DNA from 2 places in the Achromobacter sp. D7-1 genome. Region 2 is predicted to be linked to the other one. Evidence: riboswitches for the same ligand, from Rfam matches in the RefSeq annotation. Region 2 holds a riboswitch; the other holds the start of a gene.
What was found. A riboswitch is a leader RNA that binds a small molecule or an ion and turns the genes downstream of it on or off. The one in region 2 is predicted to bind glycine.
Positions count from the first base shown of each region.

Region 1: it holds a riboswitch for glycine, as region 2 does, so the genes downstream of both, gcvT (glycine cleavage system aminomethyltransferase GcvT) here and AC6LKD_RS03255 (D-amino acid dehydrogenase) in region 2, are expected to answer to the same signal.

Region 1 is NZ_JCBAMT010000024.1:63,026-66,427, forward strand. It holds gene AC6LKD_RS13095 (superoxide dismutase) at 1-520, shown strand, start outside; gene AC6LKD_RS13100 (ZIP family metal transporter) at 551-1,444, shown strand; glycine riboswitch at 1,500-1,595, shown strand; glycine riboswitch at 1,631-1,753, shown strand; gene gcvT (glycine cleavage system aminomethyltransferase GcvT) at 1,840-2,940, shown strand; gene gcvH (glycine cleavage system protein GcvH) at 3,039-3,402, shown strand, end outside.
Region 2 is NZ_JCBAMT010000004.1:76,867-80,268, reverse strand. It holds gene AC6LKD_RS03255 (D-amino acid dehydrogenase) at 37-1,266, opposite strand; glycine riboswitch at 1,311-1,399, opposite strand; glycine riboswitch at 1,401-1,493, opposite strand; gene ampC (class C beta-lactamase) at 1,650-2,786, shown strand; gene AC6LKD_RS03245 (3-hydroxybutyryl-CoA dehydrogenase) at 2,804-3,402, opposite strand, start outside.

The sequences.
Region 1 (3,402 bases), on a different contig from region 2:
TCAGACCTACGTCAACAGCCTGAACGCGGCGCTGGAGGGCGCGGGCATCGCCACTGACGAGCCGGTTGAATCCCTGGTGGCGCGGCTGGAGCAATTGCCCGAAGCCGTCCGCGGCGCGGTGCGCAACCATGGCGGCGGCCATGCGAACCACAGCCTGTTCTGGGCGGTCATGTCGCCCGAGGGCGGAGGCGAGCCGGATGGCGCCCTGGCGGCGGCCATCGAAGCCGAGCTTGGCGGCCTGGCCGCTTTCCGCGACGCTTTCACCAAGGCCGCGCTGACCCGTTTCGGCAGCGGTTGGGCCTGGCTCTCGGTCACGCCGGCCGGCAAGCTCACGGTGGAAAGCAGCGCCAACCAGGACAGCCCCCTGATGCAGGGCAATACGCCCATCCTGGGGCTGGACGTGTGGGAACACGCCTACTACCTGAAGTACCAGAACCGCCGGCCCGAGTACATCGGCGCCTTTTACAATGTCGTGAACTGGCCTGAAGTGGCGCGCCGCTACGCGGCGGCCCAGCGCTAAGCGCATTCCTGGCAAGGAGGGCAGCGGCACATGAATACTTTCAGCCGTCATCGCGTGCGGCCGGCGGCCACCAGCATCAGCGTGTGGACCCTGGCCGTATTGGTGGCCTGCCTGGGCCTGCACCAGCTGTGGGCCTATCTGGACGTGCGCGCGCCGCACGTCGCCGACGCCCTGCTGGGCGGTCTGGTGGCCGCCGCCGCCACGGCGCTGGGCACCCTGCCCATCCTGTTCGCCCGCAGCATTCCGCAAAAAGTGCAGGACAGCATGTTCGGTTTCGGCGCCGGCGTGATGCTGGCGGCCAGCGCTTTTTCGCTGGTGGCGCCCGGTATCGCGGCGGGTCGCGACCTGGGCTATGGCCCTTGGGGCGCCGGGCTGACGGTGGGCGCCGCCCTGCTGCTGGGGGCGGCGGTGCTGCTGCTCATGGACCGCACGCTGCCGCATGAGCATTTCATCAAGGGCAGGGAAGGCATCGAGGCGCATCGTCTGCGCCGCACCTGGCTGTTCGTTTTCGCCATTACCTTGCACAACCTGCCCGAGGGCCTGGCGATAGGCGTGGGCTATGCGGGCAACGACGCCATGCGCGGCACCGCGCTGGCCACCGGCATCGCGATCCAGGACATTCCCGAAGGCCTGGTGGTGGCCGTGGCGCTGCTGGCTGCGGGCTACCAGCGCGCGTTCGCCGTGGCGCTGGGCATGCTGTCCGGGCTGGTCGAACCGCTGGGGGCAGTATTGGGCGCCGCCGTGGTCGGCTGGTCCGAGCCGCTCTTGCCCTGGGGCCTGGGCTTCGCCGCCGGCGCCATGCTGTTCGTGATCAGCCACGAGATCATCCCGGAATCGCACCGCAAGGGGCATGAGGTCTACGCGACCTGCGGCCTGATGCTGGGCTTCGTGCTGATGATGCTGCTGGATACGGCGCTGGGTTGAGGCCCGCGCGGGCATTCCCTGGCCGCGGCTTTCGTTGTATGCTTGCGCCGCTGTCACGCATGTTGCGGGAGAGAGCGGCCTGTACGTCCGGCCGCCGCCGAAGGCGCAATTCGCCCGGAATCGCTCAGGTAACCCATACCGCCCATGCTTGCCCCGTCCCGGTTTTCTCACCGTGTGGACCCGGCAAAACAGTACTCTGGAGAGACCTGGCGCCGCCCCTGAACTAGGGACATAGCGAGCAGCCCAGGCGCCGAAGGTGCAAACCCGCCATGCGGGGCAACTCTCAGGCAAAAGGACAGAGGGGCGGAAGATTCAGCCGTAGTGCAGGCGCAGGCCGCCGTGCACCACCGGCATTCCGTAACCCTGGCAACACTGCCGTCCCGGAGTTTCCGCGCATGTCCGCAACCCTCAAACGCACCCCGCTGGCCGAAGAACACGTCGCCTCTGGCGCCCGCATGGTCGACTTCGGCGGCTGGGACATGCCGCTGGCCTACGGTTCGCAGCTGGAAGAACACCACGCCGTGCGCCAGGACGCCGGCATGTTCGACGTGTCGCACATGCTGAACGTCGACGTCATCGGCCCCGACGCCTATGCCTTTCTTCAGCGCCTGGTCGCCAACGACGTGGCCAAGCTCACCGTGCCCGGCAAGGCGCTGTATAGCTGCATGCTGAACCCCCAGGGCGGCGTGATCGACGACCTGATCATTTATTTCTTCGCCGCCGATGAATGGCGCGTGGTGGTCAACGCCGGCACCGCCGACAAGGACGTGGCCTGGATGCAGCGCGTCAAGCAGGCCGGCCAGTTCGACGTCGCCATCACGCCGCGCCGCGATTTGGCCATGGTGGCCGTGCAGGGCCCCAACGCCCGCGCCAAGGTCTGGGCCGCGCGCCCGGCGTGGCAAGCCGCCAGCGAGCCGCTGACCGCCTTCGTGGCCGCCCGCGTGGGCGACGACACTCTGGTGGCCCGCACTGGCTACACGGGCGAAGACGGTTTTGAAATCGTGCTGCCCGCCGCCGAGGTCGTGCAGCTGTGGCGCGACCTGGTCGCCCAAGGCGTGCGCCCTTGCGGCCTGGGCGCGCGCGACACGCTGCGCCTGGAAGCCGGCATGAATCTCTATGGCCAGGACATGGACGAGCTGACCCAGCCCGACCAGGCCGGCCTGACCTGGACCGTGTCCCTGAAAAACGCCGAGCGCCGCTTCATCGGCCGCGACGCGCTGGAACAATTCGCCACCCCCGCCACCTTCATCGGCCTGAAGCTGCAAGAGCGCGGCGTCATGCGCGCGCACATGGCCGTGCGCACCAAGCAAGGCACGGGCGAGCTCACCAGCGGCACCATGTCGCCCACGCTGGGCGTGTCGATCGGCTTCGCGCGGCTGCCGCAAGGCGTGAAGCCGGGCGATACGGTCGAGGTCGACATCCGCGGCAAATGGGTGCCTGCCCTGGCCTGCAAGTTGCCGTTCGTGCGTAACGGCAAAGCGGTCGAACACTCGTAAACTCGAAGCTTCGCGCGAGCCGCCGGCCCCTGGGGCGACGGCCGCCCGCGCGAGGCGCGCAACACCATTCATCTACCCGCATTCCCTCAGGAGTTCCCATGAGTCTGCCCACCGATCGCAAGTACACCGAGTCCCATGAATGGGTCAAAGCCGAAGGCGACGTGTTCGTCGTCGGCATCACCGATACCGCCCAGGATCAATTGGGCGATCTGGTCTTCGTCGGCGACGTGAAGGTCGGCGCCAAGCTGAACGCCGGTGAAACCGCTGGCGTGGTCGAATCGGTCAAGGCCGCTTCGGACATCTACGCTCCCGTGGCCGGCGAGATCGTCGCCTTCAACGAAGAACTGGAAAACAACCCCAACCTGATCAACGAATCGGCTTTCACCGCCTGGATCTTCAAGATCAAGCCGGTCAACGCCGCCGACGCCGACAAGTTGCTCGACGCCGCCGGCTACGAAGCCG
Region 2 (3,402 bases):
CCGATTATAGTCTGAATTCAGTCCCCCTCCATCAGATCAAGCCTCGCCCAGTCGCATCCTCACGCTCGCCGCCAGCATCTGCGCCGTTGCCGCCGACAGCGTCCAGCCCAGATGCCCATGCCCCGTGTTGTAGAACACGCCCGGCCGCTTGCCGGGGCCGACGCGGGGCATCATGCTGGGCGTCATCGGGCGCAATCCGCACCAGGGCACCACGCGCGAGGTGCGGATGCCGGGGAAGTGCTTGCGGGTCCAGTCCACCAGCGGCTGCACGCGTTCGGCGCGGATGTCCATGTTGAAGCCGTTGAACTCCGCCGTACCGGCCACGCGGAAGCGGTCGCCGAGGCGGCTGGTGACGATCTTGGCGGCTTCGTCCAGCAGGCTGACCTGCGGCGCGGCGGCCTGGCTGGCGGCGTCGTCCAGGTGCACGCTGATGGAGTAGCCCTTGACCGGATAGATGTTGAGCCTGTCGCCCAGCTGCCTGGCGAACTGACGGCTGACGGCGCCGGCGCAGACGACGATGGCGTCGGCTTCATGCTGTTCGCGCCGCGCGCCGCCTTCGCGCGCGACGTCGAGCACGTAGGGCGCGCCGTCCAGGCTGATATTGCGGATGTCGGCATCCTGCGCGAAGCGCACGCCGCGGCGCTCGCAGGCGCGGGCCAGGCCGCTTGTGAACTTGTGGATGTCGCCGGTGGCATCCGAGGGCGTGTAGAAGCCGCCGTAGCAGGAGGTTTGCAACTTGGGTTCGATGTCGCGCGCTTCCTGGGGCGACACCGCGTAGCGCTCCAGCCCGCCTTCCTGCAGCAGGGCATTGGCGTGGCGCGCGGTCTCGAAGCTGGCGGCGTCGTGGTAGATGTGCAGGATGCCGCGGCGCTCCAGGTCGAAATCTATCCCTTCCTCTTCAGCCATGGCGTACAGATGCTGGCGCGCGGCGATGGCGAGGCGGGTGGTCTCGATGGTGTTCTTGCGGTAGTTGCGGATCTGCCCGATGAACTGCGCCAGCCAGGAATACTTGTGCCAGCTGAAGCGGGGATTGAGCAGCAGCGGGGCGTTGTGGCGTCCGAGCCAGCGCAGGCCCTTGATGATGGTCGCGGTACTGTTCCAGACCTCGGCGTTGCTGGCCGACAACTGGCCGCCGTTGGCGTAGGAAGTTTCCATGGCGGGGTAGCGCTGGCGGTCGTAGACGGTGACGTCGTATCCCAGTTTGCTCAGGGCATAGGCGGACGTGACGCCGGTGATACCGGCGCCAATGATGGCGATGCGGGGCATGATGGCTCCAGATTGGGTGGCCGCGGCCATCCGGCCGCAGCACCCCATCTGTCTCTGTACCTGAGAGCTTCACCCGCGGCGCAGGCGGCGGGTTCCCCTTCGGTGGGCGCGCTTGGCGCCTCTCTCCAGATTGTCTAGACCGCGCAGTCCTGTTTGCCTGAGAGTTTCCGGGGCGGTTGCTCCGTCGGCGCCTGCCGCGGGGGGCAGGTCTCTTCTGCGGGGTTTTGGATCGACGAGGCGAGGATAGCCAAAATCCACAGGAATGAGACCAAGGGTTAATACCAATGAATCGTCCCGTCGCGTTACGATGCATGCGCGCCGCCAGCCTAAGGTGCGGCGGAAATTCAACACCACATGGGATGACGAGAATGCGCTTGAACGGAATGTTGCGCACGGGATTGTTTGCGCTTGTGGCCGGCGGCTGCGCCGTGGCGCATGCCGGCCAGGCCAAGGTGGACCGCAAGGTCGACGAAGCGGCGCAGGCCGTCATGCGTGAACACGGCATCGCCGGCCTGTCGATCGCTATTACCCAGAACGGGACGCAGCGCTTCTACAACTACGGCGTGGCGTCCAAGGAAACGGGCAAGCCGGCCGGCAGCGATACGCTTTACGAAGTCGGGTCCATCAGCAAGACCTACACGGCGACCTTGGCCGGCTACGCGCAGGCGCGCGGCCGTCTCGCCTTGAGCGACAGCCCGGCCAAATACCTGCCCGAGCTGGCCGGCAGCAACTTCGCCAAGCTCAGCCTGATCAACCTGGGGACGCACACCACGGGCGGTTTTCCCCTGCAGGTGCCCGGCACGGTGCGGGACCAGGCGCAGTTGATGGCCTATCTCAAGGCCTGGAAGCCCGAGCATGCCGCCGGCACGTATCGCACCTACGCCAATCCCAGCATCGGCATGCTGGGCGTGATCGCCGCCAAGAGCCTGAACCGGCCGTTCAAGACGGCCATGGAGCGGGACCTGTTTCCCAAGCTGGGCCTGACCAGCACCTATATCGACGTGCCGCGCGCGAGGCTGGCGGACTACGCGCAGGGCTACAACAAGCAGGACGCTCCTGTGCGGGTGAATCCTGGCGTGCTGGCGGACGAAGCCTACGGCGTGAAGACCAGCGCGCGCGACCTGATCCGCTTCGTCGACGCGAACTTGGGCCTGAATGTGGCCGATGCCGAACTCCGCAACGCGATCGCGCAGACGCACGTCGGCTATTACCAGCTGGGCGACATGACCCAGGATCTGGTCTGGGAGCAGTTGCGCTATCCCGTGGCGCTGGACGCGTTATTGACGGCCAATGCCGGCAACTACAACAGCCAGAGCCAGGCCGTGACCGCGCTGAACCCGCCGCTGCCGCCGCAGGATGCCGTGTGGATCAACAAGACGGGTTCGACCAACGGCTTCGGCGGCTACGTGGCGTTTGTGCCGTCGAAGCAGCTGGGCATCGTGATACTGGCCAACCGGAACTATCCGAACGAGGCCCGGGTGCGGCTGGCCTACAAGATCCTGGGCGAACTGGATAAGTAGGCGCGCCGGCCTATGGACTAGCGCACGGGTGGCTGCCGCGCCGCGTCGAAGCGGGGCAGCATATCCATCACCTCCAGCCGCTTGCACAGCTGCGCCAGCCGCTCCATCTTGTAGGCGTTCACGTCCATGCCGGCATAGTCATAGAAGCCCTGGCCGTCGCGTAGTCCGTTGCGCCCTTGCTCCATGTTGCGGGCGATGACGGCGGGCGAGGCGAAGCGCGGATCGATGGCATCGGACAGGTAGCGCGAGGCGTAGTAGAGGATATCGCCGCCGCCCCAATCGATGAATTCCAGCAGGCCCAGCACCGAAAAGCGCAGGCCGAAGCCCAGGCGCACGGCGGTGTCGATGTCTTCGGCGCTGGCCACCCCTTCCTCCACCATGCGGGCGGCTTCATTCATGGCCAGGGCCTGGATGCGGGGCACGATGTAGCCGGCGGCGGGCGCGCATTGCACCGGCTTCTTGCCTGCCAGGCGCAGCACTTGCAGCAGGCCCTGCGTCGCGGCCTCGCTGGTTTGGGGGCCGCGGCTGACTTCCACCAGCGGTATCAGGTACGCGGGATTGAGCCAGTGTGCGTTCAGGAAGCGCTGCGGACTTTCCACCAGTTCCGCCAGTTCGG